Linked DNA regions of Filimonas effusa. The protein of the gene in region 1 interacts with the protein of each later gene in a pairwise test. Links are inferred from orthologs where the notes say so. Each region holds a gene or a part of one and is shown on either strand. Other genes may lie near its edges.

Region 1 (16,003 bases):
TTTCTTTAGCTCCGGCAGGTCGCCTGAGATACAATGAGGAAAGCTATTGGCTTTTGCATGTACTGCTATAGTCATGCCCTGATGATAGCACCCGCGTATCCGGGGGGATTTGTTATGCGCCTGCTTATGATGTGTTTGCGGCACTGTTGGTGACCGCACGGGCCTCCTATTGCCTGCTTTTTTAAAAAACAACTCCCATTTCCTTCATTTTAAAAAACTGTATCATGAGAGATCGCTCCCTTTTGATGTCGGGTTTGTTGTTGTTATACGCCTGATAATTGTTCCCATTGTTTGTTAGTGCACTGCTTCCCGCAGCTGCAACAGGCGGCTTCATGCCTAACCTGCAGACCATTCTATGCCCTTATGAAAGCCTATTCTTTTCATAAAAAATAATATCATGAGAAACCTATTTTGTTTTTTAACGGGATTGTTGTTGCTATGCTTTGTTAGTGCGACAGCGCAAACCCGTTCTCTATCCGGAAAAATAACTGACAATAATGGTGTGCCTATCGATGGTGCAAGTATTCTTATCAAGGGTACTTCGCGCGGAAAAAGTGCTGATAGTTCAGGTAATTTCACTATTACTGTAAAGTCAGGTGATATACTGGTGTTTAGCGCTACCAATTATGCTTCCAAGGAAATTAAAGTAAGTTCGCAGGCTAGTCTTTATGTATCATTACTCCCCGAGGATAATGTGATAGAAGAGGTTGTAGTAACAGCTTTGGGTATCAGGAGGACGCGTAATTCTTTACCTTATTCGGCTCAAACCGTTGGCGGTGATGAGATCTCCAAGGTTCGTTCTTCGAGTTTTATTACGGGTATGTCGGGAAGGGCTTCTGGTATTGAGATCAAGCAAAACAATACACTTGGGGGGTCGGCCAATGTTGTGATCAGGGGCAACAAATCGTTGATCGGTAATAACCAGGCATTGTTTGTGGTTGATGGCGTGCCTGTTGATAATAGCAATACCAATACTACCGATCAGAAAAGGGGGCGTGGTGGTTATGATTATGGGAATGCGGCTGCGGACATCAATCCTGATGATATTGAGTCTGTCAACATTTTAAAAGGAGCTGCTGCCAGCGCCTTGTATGGTTCAAGGGCGGCGAATGGCGTTGTAATGATCACTACTAAAAAAGGCCGGAAGGGTACTCTTGGTGTTACAGTAAATGCGGGGCTTACTGTAAGTTCTATCGAGAAGTCTACTTTCCCCAAATACCAGGATCGTTATGGTGCGGGTTATGGTTACGGGTATGATGAAGATGTAGATCCGAAGGGATGGTTCTTTAATTTTGATGTGAACGGCGATGGCGTTCCGGACCTGGTAACGCCTACTACGGAAGATGCTTCATGGGGGTACCAGTTTAATCCTACGTTACAGGTGTATCAATGGGATGCTTTTGATCCGAGCTCGCCGAACTATGGAAAGGCCACTCCCTGGATAGCGGCGAAAAACAGTCCTTCTGCTTTTTTTGAGAAGCCGCTTTCGTATAATACAAGTGTTTATCTGGATGGGGGCAGTGACCGGGGGACCTTTAAATTAGGTTATACCAGGTCGGATGAGAAGGGTGTATTGCCTAACAGCAGTATTGTTAAAGACCTCGTTAATTTTGGCGGCAGTTATAATGTTGCTGACAACCTGATTGCGGGCGCCACTATCAATTTTTCAAAGATTGCGGGTCTTGGCAGATATGGCACAGGTTATAGCGGTGATCATGCGACTAACCTTATGACCGGTTTCAGGGAGTGGTGGCAGACGAATGTGGATGTTAAGGAGTTGAAAGCGGCCTATGACCGTACGGGGAAGAACGTTACCTGGAATCCTGCAGATCCATCGGATCCTATTGGAGGGGTGGTCCCGGCTTATTGGAATAACCCTTACTGGGTTCGTTACAGAAATTTTGAAACGGATGGGCGTTCCAGGTATTTCGGTAATGCGCATCTTACTTATAAAATAACACCCTGGCTTGATGTAATGGGCCGGGTAAGCCTTGATTCCTATGATGAGATGCAGGAGGAGCGGGTAGCCGTAACGAGCCTGGAGGTGCCTTATTATTCCAAATTCCTGCGTTCTTTCAGGGAGTATAATTACGACCTGCTTATTAATGTGAACAGGGATCTTAGCCCGGATATGAACTTAAAGGCTACTGTTGGTTCGAACATACGCAGAACGAAGATCAATTCTACTTTCGCTTCTACCAATGGGGGCTTGTCTGTCCCGGATATTTATGCGTTAACGAATACCAGGAATCCTATGGTTGCGCCGCCTGAAATACAAAGTACGGTGGGCGTTGATGGTTATTTTGCTACTGCTACGTTAGGCTACAGGGATTATCTGTTCCTTGATGCATCGGGAAGGATGGACAAGTCTTCGACCTTACCGAAAAACGATAATACTTATTTTTATTACTCTGGCTCTGCGGGTTTCGTATTCTCGAAGCTTATCGCTAATGCGCCCTGGTTGTCGTATGGTAAATTCAGGACCAACTATGCGCAGGTGGGTAATAGTCCTGATCCTCATGTGTTGATCGACTATTATGCTATCATACCCAGTTTCAATGGCGAGGGGCTTGCGGCCCCGGGCAATAACAACTCGATAAGTGCGCTGATCCCGGAGCTGGTGCTTAAGAATAATCCCACACTTAAACCAGAGAAGACAAAGGCTTTTGAAACCGGTGTTGAGATGTCGTTCTTTAACAGCCGTTTAGGGTTTGATGTAACTTATTACAATTCCAAAACCACTAACCAGATTGTGCCTGCCCCGGTATCGAGAGCAACCGGGTTCGATGGTAAATATATCAATGTAGGGGAGGTGGATAATCATGGATGGGAGTTGTCGTTGTATGGCACACCTGTTAAGTCGCGCGATTTTTCCTGGAGCCTGAACCTCAACTGGACGAAAAATACGAGCAAGGTTGCTGCTTTGGGTGATGGGATCCAGAACTTCCAGATTGGTTCTTACAATGCTGGTGTTACTATCAATGCAGCGCTTAATGAGCCTTATGGAACGATCAGAGGAGAGGGGTTTGTTTACAAGAACGGGCAAAAGCTGGTAAATGCTGATGGTTACTATGTTAAGTCTGGCAACACCAATGATGTTATAGGCAATATTGCTCCTGACTGGCTGGCGGGTATCACCAATACCTTCAAGTACAAGAATCTTTCACTAAGCTTTTTGATAGATGTTCGAAAGGGGGGGGATGTATTTTCACTTGACATGTATTACGGCCTGGCTACGGGTTTGTATCCTGAAACGGCTGGTGTTAATGAGTTAGGTGTTCCTATCAGGAATGATGTTACCAATGACAGTAAAAGCGGGGGGATCATTAATCCGGGTATCACTGATGCGGGAACGCCCAATACCGTAAGAGCTGATATCAGTACTGCCAATGGTTATGGTACGCTGGGTTACGTTGTGAATCCTGCGGCTGCATTTGTGTATGATGCCAGCTATGTTAAGCTGAGAGATCTTACGCTTACTTATTCTTTGCCTGAAAGTGTGGTGTCGAAGATGAAGCCATTTAAAGGGCTGGATATTTCTCTCTTTGGCCGGAATCTGTGGCTTATTCATAAGAATCTTCCTTATGCCGATCCTGAAGAAGGGGTGAGTTCGGGTAACCTGCAAGGTTACCAGGTAGGGGCTTATCCTATGGTAAGGGCAGTGGGTGCTAATTTAAAATTCAGGTTCTAAAATTGAAATTGTATGAAAAAGAATATAATCATCATAGTGTTATTGGGAATGCTGTCGTCCTGTACAAAAAATATAGACGAGCTTAATGAGCAAACGAAGAAGCCGACAGCGGTGCCGCCGTCGGCTTTGTTTTCGAATGCCGAGAAAAACCTGACAGATATTTTAACCTCTCCCAGTGTGAACTATAATATTTTCAGGTTGAATGTGCAGCATTGGGCTGAGACCACTTACCAGGATGAAAGCCGTTACAACCTGGCCGGAAGGAATATACCGCAGTCGTTCTGGAATAGCCTGTACCGAGATGTGCTAAATAGTCTTGCGGAGGCCAAGAAAGCCATACCGTTGCAGGATCCGCAGTTTACCACTGCGGGGCAAAGGCGCAATCAGCTGGCGATGGCAGATATCCTGCAGGTGTATGCGTGGTCTGTGCTGGTGAATACATTTGGCGATATACCTTATAAGCAGGCACTTGATATAGACAAATATCCTTTACCTGTTTATGATGATGCCAAGACCACATATTATGATCTGCTGACCCGTCTTGATACCTCTATTGCGGCATTGGATGAGGGTGAGGCTGCTTTTTCCTCGAGCGATCTGCTTTATGGCAGTGATATTGTTCAGTGGAAAGCATTTGCCAATTCGCTGAAGCTGCGGATGGGGATTATTATAGCTGACAGTGATCCGGCCAAAGCTGCCGAGGTGATAGCAGCTGCGGCTCCGGAAGCTATTTTGTCTTCATCGGATAATGCTGTTTTTCAATATGAGAAAGCGCCGCCAAATACTAATCCTGTGTGGGTGGAGCTTATTCAAAGCGGCAGGCATGATTTTGTGATAGGCCAGACCTTTGCCGATAGTCTGTTGGCGTATGACGATCCGCGTATTCCGTTATTTTTTACAAGAGATGCTGCGGGTGGTTATTCGGGGGGTGTTATAGGAGGAAATCCGACCAATAAATGGGGTACATATTCCAAGCCTGCAGATGCGATACAGCAGCCTGCTTTCGAGTCGGTATTGATAGACAATATGGAGGTTGAGTTTATACTGGCGGAGGCGGCTGCCCGCGGTATACAAGTAGGAGGTACGGCAGTATCGCATTATAATGCCGGTGTTACCGCTTCTATTCTATATTGGGGTGGTACTGCGTCGCAGGCCAGTTCTTATCTTGCCGGGAAAGGCAGTTATGCCAATCAGCATGGTACTTACAGAGAAAAGATCGGTTTCCAGAAATGGATTGCTTTGTATAACAGGGGGTATGATGCGTGGACGGAGGTGCGGCGGCTTGATTATCCTGTGCTGCCTGCTCCCAACCGTGCTGTATCCGATTTCCCGGTGCGTTATACCTATCCGGCGCAAGAACAAACACTGAACACTGCCAATTATAAGAATGGCTCTACAGCCATTGGTGGAGACCTGGTTACAACGAAGTTGTTCTGGGATCTCTATTGATGTTGAGATGGTGATCTATGTAACACCTGCTCCGAGATGGCGCTTAATGGAAGGCGTTCCGCGGGAACGCCTTCTTATTTTATCCAAGCGCTTCTTTGTCGGGCAGATCGCGGTATATTTTCTGAGGAAGTTTCATTGCGGGGATGAGGGCTGCGAGGATAAGTACGGCAGTAAATATGAACCCGTCCTGCAAAGCAAAATGTTCTGCCAGCGCCTGGGGGTATTCTTTTGCGGTATAATGGTCGTAGATATAGCTATGGATGGAGCCGCTTATTGCGATGCCTACTGATCCGCCAAGCTGCAGCATGAGGCTGTTCAGCGAGGTGGCTGTTGCTGTCTGGGATTTATCGACTGCGTTGAGCATTGCGGTAGAGACAGGCGCTATCAGGAAGCTGAGGCCCAGTCCGCGTATCACCATTGCCAGAACGATGAACCAGATAGCGGCGCCGGCATCGATGCGTGCAAACAGGAAGAAAGAGGCGGATAGCAGGCATATACCTACCAGGGAAATATTCCTGATCATTCCCTTGTCGGCCAGTTTGCCGGCCAGTGGCCTTGTAACAAGCATTACGAGGGCATTAGGAAGCAGCAGGAGTGCGCTTTGGATTTCGGTATAACCCAATAATCCCTGTAACAGGAAGGGCAGGAAGAACATGCCGCCAAACAGTGCGAGGGAGCGGATGGCTACGATGATGAAGGCCCTGTTGAAGCCTACATTCCGGAATACCGACAGGTCGAGTAGTGCATTTTTGCGTTTGGAGGAACGGATAAATAGCCAGAAGAACACCAATGTGAGGATGATGCCCCCGGCGAACTGCCATGATGTGAAGCCGTACCTGGAGCCTGCTGTGGTAAGTGTACATTGCAGTGCGAGAATAGAGCTTGCAAACAGGAGATATCCTTTGACATCGAGCGGGGAATCGACGACGGGTTGTTTCCTGAGGAAGCCCAGGTAGCGGCTATTGAGGATAATAGCAATGAATCCGATGGGGACGTTTACGTAGAAGATGGATTCCCAGCCAAGGTATTGGGTTAATACGCCTCCCAGTGTAGGTCCCAAGGCGGGCCCCATGACGTTACCTATGCCCCACCATCCAATAGCACTGCCGCGTTCTTCGGGCGGATAATTTTCGGACAAGATGCCGAGGGAGGTTGGTGTAATGGCGCCACCTCCTATTGCCTGTACGATGCGGGATGCCACCAAGAGCGGCAGGCCTGGTGAGAGGCTGCATAGCAGTGACCCGATAGTGAACAGGATGATACTTCCCATGTACAGGCGGTAGTAGCCGAAGCGGTTTTTCAACCAGGCAGTGAGGGGGATGAATAAAAGAAAGGTGATCATGTAAGAGGTGACCACCAGTGAGACGTCGTCTACTTCTACGTTGAATTGTTTTTGGATAACCGGCAGGGATACGTTGACGATACTGCTGTCTATGGCGGCCATAGAGGTACCGATCATAAGGGTTATCAATACTTGTGTTTTGTTCCTGAGCATATTTTCGCCATTTCTTAAATACTGTGCTTTGCTAATTTACCTAACGGTACGTTATCGTGAAAACCGGGTATAGGATTTTATCCCGTTATCGGGAGGAATTATGGCTGGTTCCGATTGTTTTCAACGAAGTAGAGCAGCAGGCTGTTACCTGCCAGCAACAATTGTGCTAGCCATGTTTTTTGATCTCATCGCTTCATTATTGTTTTTCCTTTTTATGAAAGACGGTTCTAAGTTCGTCTTTTGCTTTTTCGAGGATCTTCTTCTGGTATTGTGACAGGTTATCTGCTGTGCGGCTGATGTAAAAAATAAGCATAGACATGGCAGACTGGAAAGGAGTGCCTTTGCGGCGGTGGCTTTCGTTGTTGCTGTCATGGCCGTGGTTTTATTTATAAAGAATAAAATCGTTCCCGATGGGGGTGACGTGTTGGTTGCCGGGTTGTTACGCGGCGGTATGATATTTTAGCCGTTACCGGGGCGCTACAAGCGCGGTGTAACTAAAGTATCAACGTTAAAATAAAAGTATGAACGAGGAAAAATTGTGCAGCCGCAGGCAGGTGCTTGGCGGTATTGGAGTTGGTTTGGCTTCCTTAATAGTGTCGCAGGCTATGGCAGCGCCGGGTGAGGTGAAGTTTAGCACTGCTCCGGGGTTAGAGGATCCGTTGCGTAAATACCCCAAACCTCCTTTCAAGGAGCAGCAGCAGCCGTGGCCCGGGCTGGCGGGTAAGATGGATCCTAAGCCGGATCATGGAGAGAAGAGTTATAAGGGATCGAACAGGCTATTGGGCAGAAAGGCGTTGATCACCGGTGGAGATTCGGGTATGGGGCGTGCGGCGGCGATAGCCTATGCGCGTGAAGGGGCTGATGTGGCTATCAACTATTTGCCGGCTGAAGAGGCTGATGCGCAGGAAGTGATTGCGCTTATCAAGGCTGCCGGCCGCAAAGCTGTGGCTATACCGGGTGATTTAAGGGAAGAATCTTTTTGCTGCCGGCTGGTTGAGGAGGCTGTAAAACAGCTTGGCGGATTAGATATACTGGTGAACAATGCTGCGAGGCAGCAAACCAGGGCATCGATAATGGATTTGTCGAGTGAAGATTTTGATGCTACTATGAAGACGAATATTTACGCGCCTTTCTGGACTATTAAAGCTGCATTACCTTATTTGAAACCTGGTTCTGCTATCATTGCCACTTCGAGTGTTCAGGCATACAACCCTTCTGGTGAGCTATACGATTATGCGCAAACCAAGGCTGCCACCACCAATTATGTGAAGTCACTTGCCCAGCAGCTTGCTTCCAAGGGCATACGGGTAAATGGTGTTGCGCCTGGTCCGATATGGACACCCTTACAAGTAAGTGGTGGCGCTACCATGGAGAAGCTGAAGAAGTTTGGAGAAGAAACACCCATGGGACGTCCTGGTCAGCCTGCTGAGCTGGCTTCCATATATGTACAACTTGCGGCCAGTGATGCCAGCTATGCTACGGGGCAGATCTATGGCGCTTCGGGAGGGCATGGGCAGCCGTAGGCATTACACCTGTTGCGTTGAGCATGAGGTTGTGCAGGTCGGTATTCTTTACGAACGGCGGCAGCAGTTCTCTGCCGGGGCCGAATGCGGCAAGTTCTACGTAGTCTGCCGAGTGGTTGTTGCCTGCCCAGCTGATGCAAGTGTAGTTTTTCTGGATCTGCGCCAGTTCGTGATAAGGCAGTTTATAGGGATTGTATAATCCTTCTTCGTTAAGATTTGTGTAATGGCTGAGGATGGAGGCTGCTTCATCTTTCGTTATTGCGATACCCTGTGCTGCTTCCAATCGTTCTATGACCTGTGCGGCGGAGAAGTTTCTTGTGATGCCTGATAGCACCCATTCGTTGGTGTATTTCACGTGCTGCATGGTGTCGAACCCTGCGTTGGCTTTGTCGTCGTAAAACAGGCCTGGGTTGGAGTTGCCATGATCTGTAGTGATGATCACCAGCGTATCTTCCGAGGCTTCTGCAAAGTCGATGGCTACTTTAATGGCATCGTCGAAGGCGATCTGGTCGTAGAGCAGCGCTGCGGCGTCGTTGGCGTGCGCTGCCCAGTCGACTTTACCGCCTTCTACCTGTAATACGAAGCCGTTTTTATTTTGTTTGAGTTTGGCGATGGCTTCGCGTGTAAGTTCTGCCAGGGTAGGCGTTCCGGCCTGCAGTGTGCTATCCTGGATCCTATCTAAGGCGTAGGGTAAACCATCGTCGGCGAATGCGCCGATGAGCGGTTTTTGGGTGCCTGCAGCCTGTATAAGTTCCTGTCGTGTTTTGACAACGGTATATCCCTGCTGTATGAACTGGCTATAGACGTCTTTATGATCTTTTCTTTTGGCGCCGTCGAAATACTGCTGGCCGCCGCCGAGCATGACATCGAATTTCAGCGGCAGGTATAATAATGCTATTTCGGACTGGTCGCCGCGGCTTTTGCTGGTGATGCTGAAGCCAGCGGGTGTTGCGTGTGTGATGGGTACACTGGTAACGCAGCCTACTGCTTTCCCGGCAGCTTTGAACTTCTGAAGGATGGGCGTATGTTCTGTGCCATCGGCGGAGACGTTAAGGGCGCCGTTTTTGACTCTTACACCGCCTCCCCATGCCGAACTGGCGGCAGCAGAATCGGTAACGAGTGAGCTGGCAGATGCGGTATCCATTAAAGCCCTGCTGACCAGGTTCTGCTCATATAATTTCAACCAATTACTTTGTCTTCCTTCTTTCTGCCGGAGCAGGAGGCTTGCCATATTAAGCGTGCCTGTACTCATGCCATCACTTACCATGAATATGATGTTCTTTGCTGTATTCCCGGCTTGTTTGCCGGCTGCAAATAACGAACTGCCTCCCGGAATCAATGTACTTCCTACGGCTGTCAGTGATGTAGCTCTGAAGAAATCCCTTCTTTTCATGTGTTCAATTTAAGATCAAACGGCAAGATGCGGATAATATGAGCGTTTGGGCGGGAGGGGATATTATTTTGGTGTTAAGAATGGGATGATAAAGGAGCAGGGGATGCCGGATGATTGATAGTAAATGTTGGATGGCGGGGGGACTTAGGCGTAGTGGATGGTGGAGTGATGATGGGACGGATGATGTAGGGTGGCAGGAAGTGTTGGGGTTATTTTGCAGCAGCTTTTAGTTTGAGTTTTTGTGCAGGTAGTAAGATTTGGCTTTCAGGTATTTCATGCGGAAGTAGTCGTAAAAGATGGTAAAGACGAGGATGGCGGCGGGGAGGAAAAATGTTTTGTAATGCAGGATCTGAAAGAGGTAGCCGCCGATGATGCCACCGGACAAGAAGCAGGTGATGATAAGGATCCTCAACAGCAGGCGGCGTTTGTTTTCTTTACTCCATTGTTTTCGATTGAGGATGGCTGCGGAGAGGTCGATACCCAGGTCGGTGAACATACCGGTGAGGTGGGTTGTTCGTACAACCGAGCCTGAGATCATTGTTACGAGGGCGTTCTGCAGGCCCATGGCAAACAGTAGGCTTCCTGCAAATAAGCCTGTGGCGGCGCTGGATCCATCGTAAAAATGACCCAGGCTGCCAACGGTAATCAAGATAGAGATCTCAATGATCAATGGTAAGGTGTATGCGTAGGGTTTATCTCTTCCTACCATGCCTATATAAAGGCTTGACAGGAATGCGCCGGAGAGAAACAGCAAAAGCCATAGTGCTACTGTTCGTGCGGCCTGATAATAGCCCTCGGACAAGTTAACTGCCAGCAGGGCTGCGTGTCCTGTTACATTCGTTGTTAGTACGGAGAAGGCAATAAACCCGGCAGCGTTCACCATTCCTGCCGTTAAGCATAACAGGATCGCTAACCTGATGTTATGAATGAAATTCCTTTTCTTACCAATGTGCCGGAACATGGTGCAAATTTAGTTAATCTGCCTGTTGCGGTTAGAATGTTTCAGATAAATGACGCAGATAATGCCCAATGCGATCATTACTCCGAAGCCTGCTGCTGTAAAGACTTCGAGGTAGGGGCGTACTGCTGCCATAACATCGGCGAAGTTGTTTTCGGGATGGTCAACTGAAAGGAAGCCTTTCACCAAGCCTGCCAGGATCAGAGCCACCCAGAATACCGCGAGGCTGATGGTGTTGATCCTTATGGCGGTTAAGAGCCATTTACGGACGCGATCGGAAAGCGTGTCGACATCGATGATATAACCGAGGGCTGCGAGCAGCAGCATGGTGTTGATGCCTATGGTGGTACCCATAGCGTGTGCTACAGTAATATGCGTGCCGTGTGTGTAGCGGTTGATTGCGGGGATACTCATGAGCAGCGCCAGCAACAGGTTGGCAAAGACCCAAAGTTCGGCAGCGCCAATGAAGCGGTAGACTACCAGGTGGCAGAATTTCTTTGCTTCGGACAATGTATTTCTGAAGTTGCGGATGATGAGGAGGATGATCACCCATTCAGTCATGCTTACGGCATAGGCCACTCCGCGCATCCAGTTGTTGTTGGGGACGTTGTAGACGTGGTGTCCCCAGTTGAACATGAGGTTGAACAGGCCAAGGAAGAACAGGAACCAAGCTTTTTTCGTTTGGGCGACAGCCGGGTTACCGCTGATGGCTACCAGCAGGAAAACGGATAAGCCGTTGATCATTTGATTCCAGGCGCCTACCATAGAGCCATTGGCTTTCCACTGTACTGTTACTTCTCTCAGGAAGGATTCCCTGAACCAGGGAATATGCCAAAGGTTTTGTTCGAGGAAGGTGATGAGGAAGAACAGGATGCCTGATGTCCACATCCAGAAATATACCGGAGCGTCTTTGGGGATGCGTTTAAGAGATGCTGCCATGAACAGGAGCCATGCTGCGAGCAGGGGGATGTTGAGCCATGCCGGGAATTCCCAGTATTCGCGGCCTCCGTAGTTATGAAAGCAGTAGTTGATGAAGATGACCACGATGGTAATCATCCATAGAGCCATAAAGGGTTTGCTTTGCCGGCCGCTGAAATAACCAACGCAGCAAGCGGCTCCTGTAATGATCCAGAACAATGCGGCGGACGCGTGTACGGGGCGCAGTTCATGGAAAGGTAGAATAGAATTAAAGCCTGCGGGGAATAAGTAGCCTAACGAAGCAATCACTCCTGCTAAAATGGCCACCAGCAGCATTACTAATGCAAACCGGGTAAATAACCGTTGTAAATCCATCATAAAAAGTTCTAGAAAATATAAGTTCCTGTCCAGTGTACTGATTCTTTTGCTACCTGGCTTTTACCGCTTTTATCGACCCAACGCAGAAAGGATACGAGTGCATCCATTTCGGTTTCTGTAAGGTGCAGGTTGGGCATATTGGCTGTGCCGTACTTCATAAAGGTTTTGAGGTAGGCATCAGTTCCTTTATTGGCGTCTGAGGCGATATTGGTAAGATCGGGGCCCATATAGCCGCCGAGGCCATATAGCTGGTGACAGGTGTGGCAATTTTTCTGCTGCCAGATCTGCCATCCTGCGATGACGGTGGCTGAGGGGCTGACAGGTTGTTTTTCCGACCCACTGTAGATATAGACAAAAGAGGAGTAGATAAAGAACAAGACAATCAGTGTGAGCCAAACTTTGAGCTTCATTTACAGGGATTTCGGTCAAAATTACGCCGGGTATTCCGTTCCAATTATGACTTACGTCATGAATAGAATAGTGGAATGGTAGAATAATAGACGGGAGGGATAAGGAGTGGCTTTTGCAGTGGAATTGGGAGGTTATTTGGTGTGATGTGGGATACAGGCGGCTTGTGGGCGGCTTATAAGCAGCTATATAAAGCGTAGTATGATGCAGATGGTTTGTGTGTTCCGGTGATCCTATAAATGGCGGCGTGTTTTGCGGGGATTTTGGGTGGGATCAAAAGTATTGTTTTTAGAGTATGTTTTTGGTGCTGAAGCGGTGGGTAGACCGGAGGGTATGTTGTATCCCCTCATTTGAGTTATGTTCACAAAAATATAATGGCACCGGTTTTGTGGGCGGCGGCTGGAGCTATTTCCGGGTGAACGGGTAGGGTAAGTCAACACTGTAAAGACTTTGAAGAAATAAAGTAATGGAAATCATCTTTTTCAATGATCTCGATTATCCCCCAAGCCCGGCCTTCATGATAATTGTCATATGAGGTAAGCCATATCAGGGCTACATTTGTCTCGTAATCTTAATACATAACAATTATGGAAACAGATGCTATGATAGTTCCTTTCAAATCCGGTGAATGGAATTCTGCGATCAATGTGTACGACTTTGTGATTAACAACGTTACCCCGTACACAGGAGACGAATCTTTTTTAGCTGCACCAACAGAGAAAACTACCCGAGTATGGGAAGAAGTAAAAAGAGTGTTGTTGCAGGAGAGGGCCAATAACGGTGTGCTTGCTGTTGATACTGAAACAATTTCCAATATAACCGCTTTCCGCCCTGGTTACATCAAGCAGGAGGATGAAGTGATCGTTGGTTTACAAACCGACCAACTGCTGAAAAGGGGTATCAAACCTTTCGGTGGTATTAAACTGGTAGAATCTGCTGCTGCAGAGCGTGGCCTTAAAGTGGCTGACAGGGTAATTGATATTTTCAATTATGCCAAAAACCACAATGAAGGTGTATTCAGCGCTTATGATCCTGAAGTGCGCAGTTTCCGTTCCAAACACCTGTTGACTGGTTTGCCTGACAACTATGCGCGTGGCCGTATCATTGGTGATTTCAGGAGGCTGGCTTTATATGGTGTTGATCGCCTGATCAAAGCCAAAAAAGCTGACTTTGCTGCTATTGGTGGTGAAATGACCGAGCACAAAGTTCGTTTGCGTGAAGAAGTAAACGCCCAGATCGCTGCGTTAAAAGACATCGTTATTATGGCCAAAGAATATGGCTGCGATGTTTCCCGTCCTGCTCAAACTGCTGCTGAAGCTGTTCAGTGGGTGTACTTCGCTTACCTTGCTGCTGTTAAAGAGCAAGATGGTGCTGCGATGTCACTTGGTAACGTTTCTTCTTTCCTTGACATTTTCATTGAAAGGGATCTTCAGGCTGGTGTAATCACTGAAGCTGAAGCCCAGGAAATGATCGACCAGTTTGTAATGAAGCTGCGCCTGGTTCGTCACTTACGTCCTGGTTCTTATGACGAGATCTTCGGTGGTGATCCTACATGGGTAACTGAGAGCATTGGTGGTACTTTCCATGATGGCCGTACCAAAGTAACCAAAACCTCTTTCCGTTTCCTTCAGACCCTGTACAACTTAGGTGCTTCTCCTGAGCCAAACCTTACCGTTTTATGGTCTGACAAACTGCCTAAGAATTTCAAAAAATTCTGTGCGCAAGTATCCGTAGATACCTCTTCCATCCAATACGAAAATGACGATCTGATGCGCGGTACACGTGGATCTGACGACTATGGTATTGCCTGTTGCGTATCTTATCAGCCCATCGGTAAATCTATCCAACACTTTGGTGCAAGGGCCAACCTGCCTAAGGCGTTACTGGTAGCTTTAAACCAAGGCAGGGAAGAGCATGACGGTGTTAAACTGATCAACAATATTCCTGCTATTGCTGATGGTCCTTTGGATTATGACAAAGTACTGGAAGTGTTTAAATTAACACTGAGTGAACTGGCCCGTGTTTATGCGAAAGCCATGTTCATCATCCACTACATGCACGATAAATACTACTACGAAAGAGCGCAAATGGCATTCGTGGATACTGATCCTCATATTGACATTGCCTATGGTGCTGCCGGTATCTCTATCATTGCCGACTCACTGTCTGCCATCAAATATGCTAAAGTAACTCCAGTTCGTAACGATATTGGTTTGACTGTAGACTTCAACATTGAAGGTGCTTATCCTCAATATGGTAACGATGACGACCGTGTAGATAACATCGCTAAAGAAATCACTAAATTCTTCATCGGTGAATTACGCAAACACGCCACTTACAAAAATTCAACTCCTACTTTATCCCTGTTGACCATTACCTCTAACGTAATGTATGGTTCCAACACAGGTGCTACACCTGACGGACGTAAAGCAGGTGAACCATTCGCTCCTGGTGCAAACCCAATGCACGGACGTGATTGCAGTGGCGCTATCGCTTCATTGAACTCAGTATGTAAACTGGATTATAACGACGCTCAGGACGGTGTCTCCAATACTTTCTCTATGATCCCCAAATCGCTGGGTGATACAAAAGCAGAGCAAGTGGTGAATCTGGTAAATACCTTAACCGGCTACTTTAAACAAGGCGCTCATCACCTTAACGTGAACGTGTTGAACAGGGAGACTTTGATCGATGCTTACGAACATCCTGAAAACTATCCTCAGTTAACTATTCGTGTATCTGGTTACGCGGTGAACTTTGTAAGATTGTCACGTGCACACCAATTAGAGGTGATCACCAGGACCTTCCATGAAAGTATGTAGTCGCAGATACCAATAACTTTTTTGTTATGGAAACAAACTCAGATAAATTAAGCAAAAAAATCGAGAAGGTCAGAGAAGCGCAGGTTGCGTACTCTACATTTACTCAGGAACAAGTAGATGAGATCTTTCGTCAGTCGGCTATTGCTGCAAACAATGCCCGCATACACCTCGCTAAACTTGCCGTAGAGGAAACCGGCATGGGTGTAGTGGAAGATAAAGTGATCAAAAACCACTTCGCATCGGAGTACATTTACAATCAGTACAAAAATGAGAAGACATGTGGTGTTATTGAATCTGATGAGGCGTTTGGTATTACGAAGATTGCGGAACCCATTGGTGTTATCGCAGCGGTTGTACCTACTACCAACCCGACTTCAACAGCTATCTTTAAAGCCCTGATCGCTTTAAAAACACGGAATGGTATTATCTTTTCTCCGCACCCACGTGCGAAGAACGCTACTATCGCTGCTGCCAAGATTGTACTGGATGCTGCTGTGAAAGCAGGAGCGCCGAAGGACATCATCGGCTGGATAGAAGAGCCTTCCGTAGAAGCCTCTCAACTGTTGATGGCATCAGCTGACCTGATCCTGGCCACAGGTGGGCCTGGTATGGTGAAAGCTGCGTACTCTTCCGGTAAACCTGCCATTGGGGTAGGCGCGGGTAATACGCCAGCCATCATCGACGAAACTGCTCACCTGAAAATGGCAGTGAACTCGGTATTACTTTCCAAAACTTTCGACAACGGTATGATCTGCGCTTCTGAACAAAGTGTGATTGTAGTAGAGAAAGTTTATGAAGAAGTAAAACAGGAATTTTTAAACAGGGGAGCTTACATTCTGAAGAAGAATGAAGTAAGCAAAGTGGGTGCCCTGTTACTGATCAACGGTGTGCTTAACGCCAACATCGTAGGTCAGTCCGCTTACAAAATTGCAGCGCTTGCAGGTATTACTGTACCTGAAGAAACAAAA
Region 2 (16,928 bases), on another replicon or contig:
AAAGCCTGCGATCATACGGGTTTCAGTGGTGATCTTCCACTTGATCTTCCTGGTACTGTCGGCCACCAGGTACCGCTGATCAAAGATCTCTTTCTGCCCGGTATACAATTGTTTATCGAGTAAGCTGTAAACAATATTGTCTTCCGCCGCAGCGCCGCCAAAACCGGCAGGCCCCTGTACCGGCACAGCACGCCCGGGCTTGTAAAGGGTAGTTTGACCACGGAAGAAAAGATTATGATAGGTTGTTCTGAATTTAGGGACCGTCTTTTTTATCGCTTCGTCAAACATATCATCCTTTTCCAAACGCGCATGTGTATGCACCTTTTTTTCAAATTCAATGCTGCCTTCAGAAAGATAAATGGCGTTTTGTGTCTTGCCCGTTTGAAACGCGGACAGACTAACCAGTATTATCAAAAAAATAAAAGATCTCATAATAGTTTATTTAGTGACGCCTCCCATTTTATTAAAGTTCCAGATGACAGATAACTGGCCATAACGGCGGATAGTGGTATAGGTAGATTGTGATATCATGTTATTGTTAGCACTTCTGTTGAAACCGTTGTTCTGGTTAAGGATGTCATTCACCGACACTTTCAGGCTGAGCGCTTCACTCTTCATGAACTTTTTTTCTATCGACGCCTTCCATAATACTACATTATTATCAGGCTCATCGGGTGTCAGCTTTTGCCTCAGACTTATGTTCATATCGGTTGCCAGCACCAGGCGCCAGGGCAGCTTCCATGATATTCCCGGCTCGATATAGGATGTCCAGTAGTTGGTACGCTGCTGTAACTGAAGTGAAGATTTGCTATGCGTATAGGACAGCGATCCATAAACATAGAATTCAACCTTTTCACTGCTCCTGCCAATACTCAGGTCTATATTGCCGGCAGTATTGTTGTTCTTACCGAGTAATCCATTCACATAATTAACGGTGCGGCCATAAGAAACGTTAAAACCAGGACGCAGATCCAGGTTCAGTTTCTTAAGCTTGAAACCGTACATTGCCCGGAAGCTGGTATTCCAGTTTCCGTTAAGGTTCACGGCCTGCCTAAATGTTTTACCTGCTTCATCAATTGTATTTTTCCAGCTGATGGCATTATTGGTACTTGAAAGGTACATACCGGTATAAAGGAATCGTTGTTTTAAAGCCTGGTAACTTCTGTAATTGAGTTCAATGCGATTATTAAAAGAAGGCTTTAGATCGGGATTGCCCATTGTAATAAACAAAGGATTATCATTCGCCTGCAAAGGCTGAATATCATTAATATTAGGCTGCTGGGTTCTGCCTTCATAACGCGCTACAAAGGCGCCGGTTTTGCCGATAGTGTAATTTAAACTGGCCTTCGGGAACCAGTTGATGAAATCCCTGGTACGGATATTATTCCGATAAAGATCGTTTTGCCGGAAGGAAGTAACACCTATGTTTCCCCCTATGCTTACACGAATTTTATTCTTTACGTATTTATAAGAAAGCCCCCCCTTATGAGTAAAAATATTAAAGCGATAATTGCTACTATAAGTGCTATCCAGAAGCTCATATTTATCATTTATTTTATTGTAAGAACTCCGTAATGCATCATTGTTATCAACTACAACCCCATAATTTGCAATAAGGAAACTGGTTGCCGACAGCGGTTCTGAATAGGTCACATTGCCATCCAGTGTTAGTCGCTCCGACCTGTTGACTTTCAACTGATCGATGAACTGTGTTGAATCCAGTGTTCCCGATATATTATAAAACGACGTATTGGATCTGAGATATCCCTCGCCTTCGTTACTCCTGTATTTCTGGCTGAACGCTGCAGAAAGCGACCGGCCTGTTTTGCGATACTTTTTACGCCATATCATATCGCTGTTAAACACGCGGGCATCTCCTTCATTGGTAGTTCTGCGGTTGTTTTGGTTTACCAGCGACTTATCCATTGCCAGTGAGTTGCTGCTATTATCTTCCGTTGTTTCTTTATGTTCCCATGTTCCCAGGGCCGTTACTTTGAAAGAAGAACTGGAATCTACCTGCCAGTCGTAAGCACCGTTAACATTATGCCTCAGCGCCTGGTTACTAAATGACTGAACAGAGTTATTATAGTAAGAACTGTCTGGCAGCAAATACTGCGTGTTTTGTGTGCTTTGCCCTACAATAGTAAGATCCTGCATTTTATAATTGCCGTTCAGCTTCTGTTTGTCGCCATCCCATTTGGTATCGTAGTGTACTCCGGCGGTTTTGGTATCAGGTAACCCACGGTTATCATAATAACCTGCCCATAAACCATCCCAGTTGTCGGAACCAGTGAAATAGCCCTCTTCCTCATTATAGTTGAGCTCCTCTGCCTGCCCGAACTTACCTTCATCCTGCCAGTTAAGTCCCATAGTTCCGGTGGTGGAAGAAATGCCAAATACAGACAAACGTTCTTTATTACGGAACAGGTTAAACATAGCCTGCATATCGTAAAAGCCATCGGTGCCCCTGCCTATATTCAGCTTTCCGAAGTACCCTCTTTTTTTATCTTCTTTGAGTTTAAGGTTGATGGTCTTCGATCGTTCCCCATCTTCTATACCTGTAAAAGTTGCCTGGTCCGATTTTTTATCATATACCTGTACCTTATCAACCATATCGGCACGCAGGTTCTGTGTTACAAGTGTTGGATCATTTCCAAAGAATTCTTCTCCATCGACCAATACACGTTCTACTGTTTCGCCAAACACCGAGATCTTTCCGTCTTTGTCCACCTTAATACCCGGCAGTTTTTTCAGCAGCTCTTCCACACTTGCATTTGCTCTTACCTGGAAACTGTCTGCTTTAAATTCTGTAGTATCGCCTTTGATCTTAATGGCAGCAACTGTTTGCCGTACTACGACATCTTCAAGCAATCTTGCTTTCAACAACAGCGGTATTGTTTTCAGATCCAGGTTTGCATTTTCCGCCAGCATAAACGTATCGGCATAATCCGCATAGTTGGGAGCAGTAATCAGTAATACGTACTTACCGGGATTCACCTGTTTAAAATTAAAATTACCGCCGGCATCTGTACGCTCAAAAGCATACATGACCGAATCTTTTGCATGCAACAATGCTACGGCTGCATTGGGCATTCTTTGTTGGTTGAAGCTATCTAAAAGCTGGCCCTTCATTGTCGCAGACTGGCCAAAGGACACACACACAAATACCAGGCACACAAGCGTTGCTGATAATTTATTCATTTTAAAGGTTCGAGAGGGTGTAAAGGTTAATGGTTATATGAAACAATTTGGAAATATTTTAGAATATATCCTAATCTTCACTTCCCAATTTTCCGTTAAAGCCCTCAGTCACATTAAACGCTACACAACTATTTACAACTATTAGTTTTCTCTTTACATAACTATGGAATTGTTATGCTATAACATTATTTACTGTTATCAGTTTCGTTTCCGTTTCGCACGACATAGTATTGTGGCGACATCACTTCTATATCTGCCTCTTTAAATACATCGAGTACCCGTTTATAGAGATCTGAATAGATCTGTGCCTGGTTATTAGGATGCTTTGTATAACCATTGATCTCGTACCGGATATAAAAATCATCAAGTCCTGTCTGCAACACAAAAGGCGGAGGTGTTTTCTCTATCAGCGGAGTTTCCTCTGCCGCCCTTATCAGTAACTTATGCACCTGCTGCCACGGCACATCATATCCTATGGTAACAGTTGCATGTATTATAAGCCCTTTACCAACCGCATCACTGCTATAGTTAATGGTATGGCTGCTCATCACTGTTGAATTGGGGATGGAGATGATTTCGTTTTTAATAGTCCTCAATCTTGTTACCAGCAATGATTTTTCTATAACATCGCCTGTAATATCCCCTATCTGAACTCTGTCGCCGATTTTAAACGAACGCATATAAGTAAGCACAACGCCTGATACCACATTTCCCAAGGCGCCTGCTGATCCAAAGGTGAAAATGACCCCCACAAAAACGGATACACCTTTAAAAACAGCAGAGTCGGAACCCGGCAGATAAGGAAAAATTACAATCGTCATAAACGCCAATACAAGCACTCTTATGATCTGGTAAGTAGGGTTTGCCCAGTCAGGATAAAACCCGCTGATATGTAATGCCCCGCTTTCTATTTCTGTTTTGAGAAAACGAACACCTTTCAGCAGCAGTCTGAATACAATGCAGATCACCACAATGGTTACCAGGTTGGGCAGGTAATCGCGTATGCTGATGACAATATGTTTCAAGGGGGTCAGGAAATAACGTAACAGGTTATCGGCAAAATGTTCGGTCCATGGAAAAATGCCAAACAATACCAGCAACGCAAAATAACCTACGATCAACAGGATGATCCATCGTATTACATTTGCTGCAAGGGCCAGAAAAGCAGCTTCTCTTTCCACATCAAAAAGCGCATAATTGCGGATACGGATGCCATTGATACGCTTTCCTTTTTCTGCGATGATCCTGCGCTTTATCCGTTTTAACACGCGGCCGGTGACACTAACGATGAGCAGCAACACGGCAATCACCAATGCTGCAAGCAATGTTTCTTTGAGTATGGTTTTCCAGCTGGTAGCTTCCTTATATTTCAAAAGTGCAGTAGCGATCCGTTCTTTATATAAAGCAGCAAGTTCTGTTGCCGGCATCTGCATCCACAACGCATCATTATCGGAGATACCCAGCAGGATCATTTCATTATAGGCCAGGTCGGCGGTTGCCCCGGATGGAATGATCTTCAGCGAATCGGGATGAAAGAAATGATCACGACTTAATTTCTCCAGACGCTCAAGCAGTGCTACCGCTCTTTCACGTGGCGAGAAGCTGCCATGTCTGTCATAAATGGTAAGCAGGGTATCCTGGAAGAAAATGACTGGCACTCCCTTCACAAACCGGCGCAGTGAGTCGATCTTTTGCCGCTGGGTTTCTTTTTGCAGCGCGTCTCTTTTGCGCAGCTCCGTGAGCTCTTTTACCAGTTCGTCCTTTTTGTAATTATCGGTAGCCTTCAGGCTGTTGAGCTGCTGCTCGAGGGACATCCGCCGGATGGAATCCGCTGCCCGCAGCGCTTCCATTTGCTGCAGTTGCTGCGATTGCCACATAAGCAGGCTATCCTGCTTTGCATTGCGGGCCTGCAGGGAGGTATCGGTACGTTGTGCTTCGGCGCTGAAGCAGAAAAACAGGAATATGGGCAGGAACAGGTATATTTTCATATGCATAAGGTATAGATCTACGTTACTATTTAACCAGTTACGGTGAAAAATACGTAGGTTTGTTGAGTAAAATGTTGCCGTGAACGATTATTTGCTTTTCATAGATACAGAGGCGTCTGGCCTGCCCCGGAAATGGGACAAACCTTATTCAACAGAGGGCAACTGGCCCCATGCAGTTCAGGTAGCCTGGATCATTTATTCGAAAAGCGGACAAAAAATAAAGGAAGAAAACCATTTTATCAATAATAACGATTTCACGACAACAGAATCTGCATTCCAGGTACATGGGATCAGCGATACATTCAGAATGGAAAACGGTTTGCCCCGTGTTACGGTAATGAACAAACTGGCAGCCGACCTGGCGAAATACAATCCTATGGTAATCGGTCATTTTATGGAACTGGACTTTCATGTTGCCAGTGCCGAATTTTACCGTTCAGGTATTGCCAATATTCTGAGTGTATTACCCAAGTTCTGTACTATGCAGGCCACCACTTATCTTTCCAGGAGTCCGGAAGTAAAACACCTGAGATTGGGTGAGCTCTATACGATTCTTTTTAATAAAGCGCTTGAAAACCAACATAATGCATTGGCGGATGTAAATGCTACTGCAGCTTGTTTCTTTGAACTCGTTAAACGCGGCGATTTCACGGAACAAAAAATTGTACAACAGCAGGCGATACTGGCAAAAGCCACTGCCGCTGCTTCCCGCGCAGGCTGGGGATTGGTTGCCATATTAATAGGTGGAGGAGTATCTGCCTTAATCGCTTATCTCGCATGAATGAATTATATACAAAGACCATAGAGGGTATCGAGCAGCGTGAAATAACCAGCTGCGATGAAAACACACCGGCTTACGAAGCAGCCATAGCAATGGCAAGCCACAAGATCAGCTGTATTTTTGTTACCAACGCCCAAAAGAAGATCATAGGTTATGTTACTGATATCACCCTGCGCGACAAAGTGGTGGCCGCCAGGGGCGATACAAGCATACCTGTCAAGGATATCATGGACAACCCCATTGTATCCATTCCTTCCAATACACATGTTTATGAAGCCATATTAATGATGTTCCGTACCAAAACAAGGTACCTGCTCATTGAAAAGGATGGCAAATATACCGGCTCCATCAGCCGAAATAAATTGCTTGGCGAACAGGCCGAGTCGCCACTGGTGTTTATACAATCGGTACGGCAAACCCATTCAGAAGAAGAACTGAAAAGGAAATGGGAACAAATGCCTGCCGTGGTAGCGCAACTGCTGAACAGCGATGTATCTGCGGCTATCGTTAACCAGATCATTACGTCCATCTCCGATACCATTGCGTTAAAGGTTATCCAGAATGTAATAGCAATAGTAGGAGAGCCACCTGCCAAGTTTGTATTTATGGTACTGGGCAGCGAAGGTCGTAAAGAACAAACGCTGAAAACAGACCAGGATAATGCTATCATCTACGAAGACAAAGCCAATGACCATCGCGAAGAGGTAAGGGAGTATTTCCTGAACTTCGCCCAGATGGTATCGGACCGCCTCAATGCAATTGGCTTTAGCTACTGCACGGGAGGTTTTATGGCACAGAATCCCAACTGGACGCATTCACTTTCACATTGGAAAAGAAATTACGACAGCTGGATGATGGAGCCGGTTCCTGAAACGGTGATCAAATTCTCAACTTTCTTCGACTGCCGTTATATCTATGGCGATCCTACTATCATGGATGAACTACGGGAGTTTCTTGATAAAGAATTGCAGCAACCATTGGAAAAGTTGTTTTTCCATATGGCTAAAAATGCATTACAATATCAGCCGCCACTTACCTTCTTTAAGAATATCCGCACTTTCAAACGCGGTAAACACGAGGTGTTCGATATAAAAAAGGCAATGACACCTATAGTAGACCTGGTAAGGGTGTATGCGCTCAAACACCGCATCTTTGAAGTGAATACAGGTGACAGGCTCAAGGCATTAAAGAGCAAAGGCGTTTTCACGGAAGATGATTTTATTCAGCTCATGCAGGGCTACTATTTCCTGATGGGTATGCGTCTTGAAAAACAGGCCACTCAAATACTAAAGGAGAAAAAAGAGCCTGACAACTATGTGTTGCTGAACAGCCTCACAAAAATTGACGAGTTAACGCTGAAAGAGATCTTTAAAACCATCGCTAACTTCCAGACGCGTATCAAGTTCGACTTTACCAATAACCTGTTTGGATAAATGTAATAGTCAACAAAACAAAACCGGGTAAGCTTCTTAACGAAACTTACCCGGAGCGTATATTGATGAGACCTTTATTTAACTAAAGGTCACGTCCATGACATTGTTTGTATTTTTTACCGCTACCACAAGGGCAAGGATCGTTACGGCCAATTTTAGGACCTACTTTAACCGGTTCCTGTCTGGGGGCTTCTGAAGGATCGAAGTAGTCATTTTCATTAGCGGCATAATCACTTCCTGCTGCATCTATCTCTTCCTTATTGGCACGCATACGGCTCATGTCGGTCCGCTGCTCACGTCCTTCCCTTATTTGCCGGGGAGGAACGCCACCATCCTGGTTTTGCTCTACCGGAATACCGGCATGGCTCAGGAAGTTTACAATATCCTTGTTAACACTGCTATCCATTTGGCGGAACAGCATGTAGGCGTTCTGCTTATAAATAACCAGCGGATCTTTTTGTTCGTAGTGTGCCGTTTGAACGCTCTGTTTCAGATCGTCCATCGCACGCAGGTGCTCTTTCCAGGCATCGTCGATAAAGCCTAAGGTAACGGTACGTTCCAGTGAATTCGCCAGCTCGAGACCATTGTTCTGTAAGGTTTTATCCAGGTGAGCCAGGGTCTGGATCATGCGCCTTCCATCGGTAAAAGGCACTACCACATTCTCTACATGGCTTCCCTGTGTCTGACGGATATTCTGGAACACCGGCAGCGCCTGCTCTGCCAGATCACTGCGTTTACGCTGATAGTTTGCCGAAGCTTCATCATATAAACGGTTAGCCAGATCTGCAACAGACAACCTGCCAAAGTCTTCGGCAGTAAGGGTTGTATCCAGGCCATAGTTAACGATCAGTTCCAGTTTCAGACCATCGAAGTCGCCGCTTTCCTTGAACGTGTTTGCCAATCCCTCTGCCACGTCATAGAAAGCATTATCAAGGTCCAGCGCCAGCCTTTCACCAAACAACGCGTGGTTACGCTTGGTATAAATAACAGTACGCTGTTTGTTCATTACGTCGTCATACTCCAGCAAACGCTTACGGATACCGAAGTTGTTTTCTTCCACTTTTTTCTGGGCACGTTCAATGCTCTTGGTGATCATGCTGTGCTGGATCACTTCACCTTCTTTATAACCGGCAAAGTCCATCACCTTGGCGATACGTTCGCTGCCGAACATACGCATCAGATCATCTTCCAGGGAAACAAAGAACTGGGAAGAACCCGGATCGCCCTGACGACCGGCACGACCACGTAACTGCCTGTCGACGCGACGGCTTTCGTGGCGTTCGGTACCCAGGATAGCCAGACCACCTGCTTCTTTTACACCGGGTCCGAGTTTGATATCGGTACCACGACCGGCCATGTTGGTGGCGATGGTGATATTACCCGGTAAACCTGCTTCGGCAACAACCTGTGCTTCACGGGCATGCTGCTTGGCGTTCAATACGTTGTGAGGGATCTGGTTTTGTCTTAACATCCTGCTCAGTAATTCACTCACTTCAACGGAAGTGGTACCTACCAGGATAGGGCGGCCGGCATCGCGCAGCTCCATGATCTTTTCGATAACCGCTTTATATTTCTCACGTTTGGTTTTGAATACCAGGTCCTGCTCATCGATACGTACGGCAGGAATGTTGGTTGGTACTCTTACCACGTCGAGTTTGTAGATGTCCCATAACTCAGCTGCTTCTGTTTCGGCGGTACCGGTCATACCAGCGAGCTTATGATACATTCTGAAGTAGTTCTGCAGGGTAACGGTAGCGTAGGTTTGTGTAGCAGCTTCGATCTTCACATTTTCCTTTGCTTCAATAGCCTGGTGTAAACCGTCGCTGTAACGGCGGCCTTCCATGATACGGCCTGTTTGCTCATCTACAATTTTCACCTGTCCGTCGAGTACCACATACTCCACATCCTTATCGAAAAGCGTATAGGCTTTCAGTAATTGCTGTACAGTGTGAATACGATCTACCTTAACAGAGTATTCGTTCAGTAAAGTTTCTTTACGTTGTAATTTTTCTTCAGCGGAGAAGTTACCGTTTTCTGTTTCGGCAAGTGCTACGGCGATATCCGGGATGATGAAGAAGTTAGGATCTTCACCTGCACCTGTGATCAGCTGGATACCTTTGTCGGTAAGTTCCACTGAATTGTTCTTCTCATCGATATAGAAATACAATTCTGCATCCGCCTTAGGCATTTCACGCTGCTGATCGGCCAGGTAGTAGTTTTCTGCTTTCTGCAGTTTCACGCGGATACCCGGTTCGCTGAGATATTTAATGGTAGCGCTGTTCTTTGGTAAACCGCGGAAAGCGCGGAACAATGCGAGGCCACCGCTTTTGGGATCATCATCACCTTCGGCCAGTTTTTTCCTGGCTTCGTTCAGGAACTGGTTAACGGCACGGCGTTGTACTTCTACCACGCGCTCGATCCTTGGCTTAAGATCGAAGAACTGCTGCGTGTTATCGCTATGCCCAACAGGACCGGAGATAATAAGTGGTGTACGGGCGTCGTCAATCAATACGCTATCGACCTCATCGACCATGGCGTAGTGGTGTTTACGCTGCACCATTTCTTCGGGAGTATGCACCATGTTATCGCGGAGATAGTCGAAGCCGAATTCATTGTTGGTACCGTAAGTGATATCCGCCAGGTAGGCGTTTCTGCGGGAAGCGGTATTGGGCTGGTGTTTATCGATACAATCAACTGTAAGTCCCAGCCATTCGAAGATAGGGCCATTCCATTCACTGTCGCGACGGGCAAGGTAGTCGTTCACGGTTACGATGTGAATACCTTCGCCGGCCAATGCGTTGAGGTAGGCTGGTAAGGTAGATACCAGTGTTTTACCTTCACCGGTAGCCATTTCGGCAATTTTACCCTGGTGTAATACGACACCACCTATGAGCTGAACATCATAATGAACCATGTTCCATACCACCTGAGTTCCGGCGGCATTCCAGGTATTTTTGAAGACAGATTCGTTGCCGTTGATGGAAACATATTCTTTTTTAACGCTGAGATCGCGGTCGAGCTGGGTTGCAGTAGCTACGACATCCGTATTTTCTTTAAAACGGCGGGCGGTTTCTTTAATGACAGCGAAGGCTTCGGGCAGGATCTGCTCCAGGGCTTCTTCGAGTTTTTTATCCCTATCCTTTTTAAGTTTATCTACTTCTGTATAAATGGCGTCTTTACCCTGAACATCCTGGGCAGGCAATATGTCAGCTTCCTGTTTTTTTGCGGCAATTTCGGCATCTATTGAAGCAACATGCTCCTGGATGCGCTGCCGGAACTCCACGGTTTTACCCCGAAGCTCATCATTTGACAGGCTTTGATACTGCTGAAAGTATTGGTTAACCTGTGCCACCACAGGCTCTATCACCTTGATGTCTTTTTCGGATTTATTACCACCCAGTAACTTGCTTAAAAAACCTAGCATAGAATTATGGTCGTTTTATGCCGGGATCGTTAACTCCGGCTTCATGATGATTTTTTTTCGATATGCATGTGTCTCAAAAACAATGCAACCCCACTGTTTTAGCCAAATTGGCAGGTTGTAAACGGCGGCGGGGACCAAAGGTAATCATTTAGGTCTGGCTTTTTAAAGGAACAAAAAATTTAACGGGTGTTCTTTCCCGCAATAAATAAACGCGGTCAAGAAGAGAAATTTACTTCAATTCTGCTACTTTTGCGTCCAATTTAAAGGCTTGGATTCCGGCAGCCCGGAACCTGGCTCAACATAATAATTATACATTATGCCTGGTCAGTTAAAAGAGGTTCGTAACCGCATTAAGTCTGTTCAAAGCTCTCAGCAAATCACAAAAGCCATGAAAATGGTGAGCGCCGCCAAATTGCGCCGTGCACAGGATGCCATTCTGCAAATGAGGCCTTATGCCCAGAAGCTGCAGGAAATGCTGAGTAATATTGTTAGCAGCGTGGAAGACGGAACCCTGGAACTGAACCTGGCAGAGAACAGGCCTGTTGAAAAGGTGCTGTTGATTGTTATTACCAGCGACCGCGGACTGGCAGGCGCTTACAACACCAACGTTGTTAAAGCAGCGAAAGCCACTATCCAGGAAAAATATGCCGCTCAGTATGCCAAAGGCAATGTAACCATATGGAACATTGGGAAAAAAGGCTGGGAAACCATGAGCAGAGCCGGTTTTAAAACTGATGCCACCTTTAAAGACATTTTTCTGCAGCTTACTTTCAGCAACGTAGAGGCAGCTGCCAAAGCAGCCATGAATGCCTTCCAGAATAATGAGTTCGACGCTATCGATATTGTGTACAGTGAATTCAAGAATGCTGCTACGCAGCTCTTCAATACAGAACGTTTCCTGCCTATTCCCAAACAACCCGTTAAGGAAGGCGCTAAAAAGGTGGATTTCATCTTTGAACCGGAAAAGGAGACGCTCATTGCCGAGCTCATGCCAAAAATCCTCAATATCCAGCTTTACAAAGCAGTTCTGGATGCCCACGCCAGCGAACATGGTGCACGTATGACCGCCATGGATAAAGCAAGCGAAAATGCGAATGAACTGCTGAAGTCACTGAAAATTTCTTACAACCGTGCCCGTCAGGCCGCAATTACCACAGAATTAACGGAAATCGTAAGTGGTGCTGCAGCCTTAGGCTAGACATCAGTGTAAAAATTAGTATTATTGGGGCTATGGAACTATCAGAAATCATTCCGCATATCGAAGTGTTGATCTTTGCCAGTGAAAAGCCTTTGACCAGCCTTGAGATAGTAGAGCTGATAAATAATGCTTTTGGCTTCATGGAGCAACGTATTACCCTTGACCAGGTTGAAAGCTCCATAGAAGGTATCCGGGAAAAGTACCAGGCCGAATTTTACCCTTTTGAAGTAAGGGAAAGTGGCGGCGGATGGCAGTTTCTCACGAAAAAAGATTTTCATAAGACCGTAGCACAGCTAAATGGCGATAAGTTTCTGAAGCGGCTTTCGAATGCCGCTCTCGAAACCCTCGCCATTATTGCTTATAAACAGCCCATCACCAAGGGAGAAATAGAATCTATCCGCGGTGTGAACAGCGATTACAGCATTCAGAAACTGTTGGAAAAAGAGCTGATCATCATTACCGGCCGTAACGAAGAGTTACCCGGCAAGCCATTGATCTACTCCACCTCCAAACTGTTTATGGACTATTTCGGCATCAACTCCGCCGCCGATCTTCCCAAAATAAAAGAGGTACTGGCCGAACAAATGGTTGCACCTACTATTATGAGCGATCTTATTGCCGCTGAAGAAGGCTCTGAAGAAACAGCCGCTTTTGCCGCCGACGAGTTACCCGCCTCGGAAGATGAAATAGATGCCTTGCTGGCGGTAGACAGTAATGGCGACCTCGTAGCGCACGAGGAAGACAGTGAAAGTATCGCTGGTGACGATGCAGGCATTGAAGACGCTGCAGGCGCCCCCAACGACGAAACCACAGACGGCGAGGAAGCTGCGGGACACACCAATGCCGGCGAAGAAGAAGCCGACAGCGATGAGCTTCCGGAAGAAGAAACCCCGACCGATAACGACGATTCCCTCCCCAATCAAGAAGAGGACCACTCTCCTGCTGCTGATGCCGGCAATGATACGCCGGAGGACCAGGATCCCGATGATCTGCAGGATGAAGAAGAACGGCCTCAATAACAACAGAACATGTCAGAAGCATTAAGCAAAGAACAACTTACGGCCATTGCCACGCAATACGGCACGCCGGTTTATGTATATCACGCCGAAACAATTGAAAACCAGTACCGTAAGCTAAGCTCCGCTTTCCGGAACAGCAATACTGTTTTCTTTTACGCCTGTAAGGCATTGACCAACATCAACATCCTTAAGCATGTAAAACAGCTGGGCGCCAATGTTGACTGCAGCTCCATCAACGAAGTAAAACTGGCCCTGTATGCAGGTTTCTTACCTGAAAGGGTACTCTATACATCAAACGGTATTGCGTTCAGTGAAATTGAAGAAGCAAAAGCGCTGGGCGTTAATATTAATATCGACAGCCTTTCCAATCTTGAAAAGTTTGGTAAGAAATTCGGTCATAGCTATCCTGTAGGTATTCGTCTCCGTCCTAATATTATGGCGGGTGGCAACCTCAAGATCTCTACAGGCCACGAAAAAAGCAAGTTTGGCATTCCCATAGACCAGATAGATCAAATTCTTCAGGTAGTGGAACAGCATAATCTTCACATAAGCGATCTTCATATACATACAGGCAGTGAGATCAAAGATGTAGATGTTTTTGTGAAGGGTATAGAAGTGTTGTTCAGCATCATTCCCCATTTTAAAGAACTGGAGTTCATAGATCTGGGCGGTGGTTTTAAAGTACCCTACAAAGAAGGGGATGTTGGAACAGACATTGATCTACTGGCTGAAAAGGTGAAGGCAGCGTTCGATAATCACCCTAATCCCGGAGGCAAACCATTACAGGTATGGTTTGAACCGGGTAAATTTATGGTGAGCGAGTGTGGTTATTTCGTTACCCAGGTAAATGTGATAAAAGAGACTTCCGCTGCCAGTTTTGTTAGTGTAGACAGCGGCTTTAACCATTTGATCCGTCCCATGTTCTACGATGCCTATCACCGCATTGAAAATATCAGTAATCCTAGCGGACCGCTGAAAGAATATGCGGTAGTGGGTAATATCTGCGAAACCGACACTTTTGCCTGGAACAGGAAACTAAACGAAGTAAGAGAAGGTGATCTGCTGGTATTTTATAATGCCGGCGCCTATGGATTTGAAATGAGCAGCCAGTTCAACTCACGTTTTAAACCGGCAGAAGTGCTTGTTAAGAATGGCGCGCCTCATCTTATTCGTAAAAGAGATGTATTTGAAGACCTCCTGCGTAACCAGGTAGAAGTATTATAATATGCAAAGAAGAAGATACAATCGCCTATGGCTGCTGTTGCTGTTACTCTGCACCAGCTTCTGGTCGCGCTCACAAAGCAGCGACAGCTGTCACCTGAGGATCAGCGTTCTTACCTGCGCTCCGGGCGAAGAATTGTATTCAACCTTTGGCCATACCGCCATGCGGGTGATAGACAGCGCGACCTTCAGCGATGTAGTTTTCAACTATGGTACTTTTGATTTCAGCGATCCTGATTTCTATGCCAAATTCGTTCGCGGTAAGCTCAATTACTTTTTGTCGGCAGAGCGTTATTCTGAGTTTATACGATTTTACCAATACGAGCAGCGAAGTGTTTCGGAGCAGGTGCTGGACATCAGTTGCGAAGCTAAAAACCGTATGTACAAAGCGCTGCAGGTAAACCTGCAGGACGATAACAAATATTACAAGTACGATTTCCTTTTTGATAACTGTACCAGCAGGGTGCGCGACATGGTTGAGCAGCAGAACAGCGGCTTAACCATTACCACCTCACTTACGCCGCCACGCACCAGCTTCCGTAATATGCTGCATACCTATCTCGACAAAGGAGGGCAGCCCTGGAGCAAACTGGGAATAGATATTTTGCTGGGCAGCAAACTCGATGATACGGTAACTGTTCAGCAAAGTATGTTCCTGCCGGATTATCTTGAAAAAGGATTAAATACATCCGTGCTTCCGGGCAATAAACCTATCGTAAGCGAAACCCTGCCGCTTGTACAAGCCGTGCCGCCGGTAAGCCCGCAGAATAAATGGATCCCCTTACTTGTTTTCAGCCTATTCAGCTTCGTTATACTATTGCTGTCGCAGTTAAAAAACAGAACAGCCAGATTTATCACCCGCCTGATTGATTCGCTGCTGCTATATACTACCGGTGTAGCTGGTTTCCTGTTGTTATTCATGTGGTTTGGAACCGATCATGTAGTATGCAGCAGCAACTATAATCTGTTGTGGGCGCTTCCTACCCATTTCATCGCCGCATTTTTCATCTGGAAAAGATCGCCACGGGTACGTAAGTATTTCCGCTTTGCCGGTTTCCTGCAGATAGCGCTTTTGCTGGGCTGGCTATTTTTGCCCCAGCACCTGAACATTGCACTGGTCCCCATTGTATTACTAATGGCCTACCGGTGTTTTCAGCTGGCGGCGGATGAATAAGTATGTTATATTCCTTTAACTATAATGACACCCTTATCTCTTATCGGAAAACAGGAAAGGGTACCCCGGTTATTTTTTTACATGGTTTTGGTGAAGACAGCACCATCTGGAACAGGCAGATAGCTTACCTGGAACCCGATTATCTTGTCATTACTCCAGATTTCCCCGGCTCCGGCAATTCACAGGCTTTACCGGGTACTCCCGGCATTGAAGAATTTGCCCGTGTTATCGATGCGTTGTTACAACACGAACAACTTGAAAAAGCCGTGCTGTTCGGCCACAGCATGGGAGGTTATATTACCCTGGCTTTTGCAGCATTGTTTCCCGATAAACTCACCGGCTTTGGGCTGGTTCATTCTTCGGCCTTCGCCGACTCTCCTGAAAAGAAACAAAACCGTCAGCGGGGCATTGAAATGATAGAGCAATATGGCGGTCCTTCTTTCCTTCGTACTACCATTCCCAATCTTTTCGCTGCTGCATTCAAAAGCAGCCACCCGGAGCAGGTAAACGAGCTGATAGAACAAAGCGCGGCATTTGCCGATTTACCATTACAGCAGTATTATAAAGCAATGATGGAGCGTCCAGACAGAACAGCAGTTCTTTCAGGCAGCAAAACACCTGTTTTGTTTATCATAGGAACCGATGATGTTGCCGCTCCATTAAATGATGTACTGCAGCAGGTGAGCCTGCCAAATTGTTCGTATATTCATATACTGGAAAATGTGGGGCATATGGGAATGTGGGAAGCAACAGCGGCAGTGAACAGTCATTTGCTACATTTTCTGGAAGCCTTGAACCGTCGTGAGTGATGAAAATATTAATCCTGGTACTCGTATTATCCTTTGCAGCAACTCCTTTAATGGCAAACCACCTTAAAGGAGGCTGGATCTCATATGAGTACCTGGGTCCGGGAGCTGCCAGTAACACCTCCAACTATAGCATCACAATCAATCAATACCTCGATTGCAACTCTACCCAACAACAGATAGACCAGGAGGTTTTTCTCGGCATTTATAATCTTGATAATAACAGCCTGCTTCAAACACTAACCGTAACCAGAACCGCTACCAGCATTGATACCAAGCTTAGTTTCAGTCCTTGTATCAACCCGGTACCAACCATCTGTTACCGTATCGACAAATTTACTACCACCGTTACCCTTCCCAATAATACAAACGGGTATACGCTCACCGTACAACGCTGTTGCCGTATAGCAGGCATTGTAAACGTCAGCAATTCCAGCGCTGTTGGGGTTAGCTATACGAACACCATTCCCGGTACTGTGAACGGACAAGGTTATTACAACAACAACAGCCCAGTTTTCGCACAGCGCGATACGGCGGTTATTTGTTATAATTCCCCTTTTACATTTGATTTCAGCGCCACAGATATTGACGGCGACTCACTGGTATATCGTTTTACCGAAGGGATCATTGGCGGCGGCCAGGGTAATAACCAGGCAAAGCCCAATCCCCCATCAGGTCCGCCT

The links.
Region 2: the proteins of ESB13_RS02930 (region 1) and secA interact in binary tests that used the Escherichia coli proteins (3 or more experiments, as listed by UniProt). The link is inferred for Filimonas effusa from one-to-one orthologs.

Annotation. Positions count from the first base shown.
Region 1 is NZ_SDHZ01000001.1:768,455-784,457, forward strand. Bases 7,332-10,298 are described here. They hold ESB13_RS02930 (alkaline phosphatase), read right to left. Parts: upstream 9,552-10,298; coding sequence 8,112-9,551; downstream 7,332-8,111. Other genes in these bases: ESB13_RS02925 (SDR family oxidoreductase), read left to right, coding at 7,332-8,158; ESB13_RS02935 (YoaK family protein), read right to left, coding at 9,778-10,298. Also shown: ESB13_RS02905 (SusC/RagA family TonB-linked outer membrane protein), read left to right, coding at 398-3,691; ESB13_RS02910 (SusD/RagB family nutrient-binding outer membrane lipoprotein), read left to right, coding at 3,704-5,140; ESB13_RS02915 (MDR family MFS transporter), read right to left, coding at 5,220-6,635; more of ESB13_RS02925, read left to right, coding at 7,157-7,331; more of ESB13_RS02935, read right to left, coding at 10,299-10,512; ESB13_RS02940 (cbb3-type cytochrome c oxidase subunit I), read right to left, coding at 10,522-11,805; ESB13_RS02945 (c-type cytochrome), read right to left, coding at 11,814-12,215; pflB (formate C-acetyltransferase), read left to right, coding at 12,801-15,035; adhE (bifunctional acetaldehyde-CoA/alcohol dehydrogenase), read left to right, coding at 15,062-16,003.
Region 2 is NZ_SDHZ01000004.1:296,551-313,478, reverse strand. The notes cover bases 7,286-11,177. They hold secA (preprotein translocase subunit SecA), read right to left. Parts: upstream 10,828-11,177; coding sequence 7,486-10,827; downstream 7,286-7,485. Other genes in these bases: atpG (ATP synthase F1 subunit gamma), read left to right, coding at 11,144-11,177; ESB13_RS20965 (DUF294 nucleotidyltransferase-like domain-containing protein), read left to right, coding at 7,286-7,403. In the rest of the region: ESB13_RS20985 (GLPGLI family protein), read right to left, coding at 1-432; ESB13_RS20980 (TonB-dependent receptor), read right to left, coding at 439-3,201; ESB13_RS20975 (mechanosensitive ion channel family protein), read right to left, coding at 3,387-5,189; ESB13_RS20970 (3'-5' exonuclease), read left to right, coding at 5,269-5,970; more of ESB13_RS20965, read left to right, coding at 5,967-7,285; more of atpG, read left to right, coding at 11,178-12,025; SMC-Scp complex subunit ScpB, read left to right, coding at 12,058-13,044; lysA (diaminopimelate decarboxylase), read left to right, coding at 13,054-14,268; ESB13_RS20940 (Lnb N-terminal periplasmic domain-containing protein), read left to right, coding at 14,270-15,439; ESB13_RS20935 (alpha/beta fold hydrolase), read left to right, coding at 15,442-16,248; ESB13_RS20930 (PKD domain-containing protein), read left to right, coding at 16,248-16,928. UniProt on the Escherichia coli protein: Required for protein export, interacts with the SecYEG preprotein conducting channel.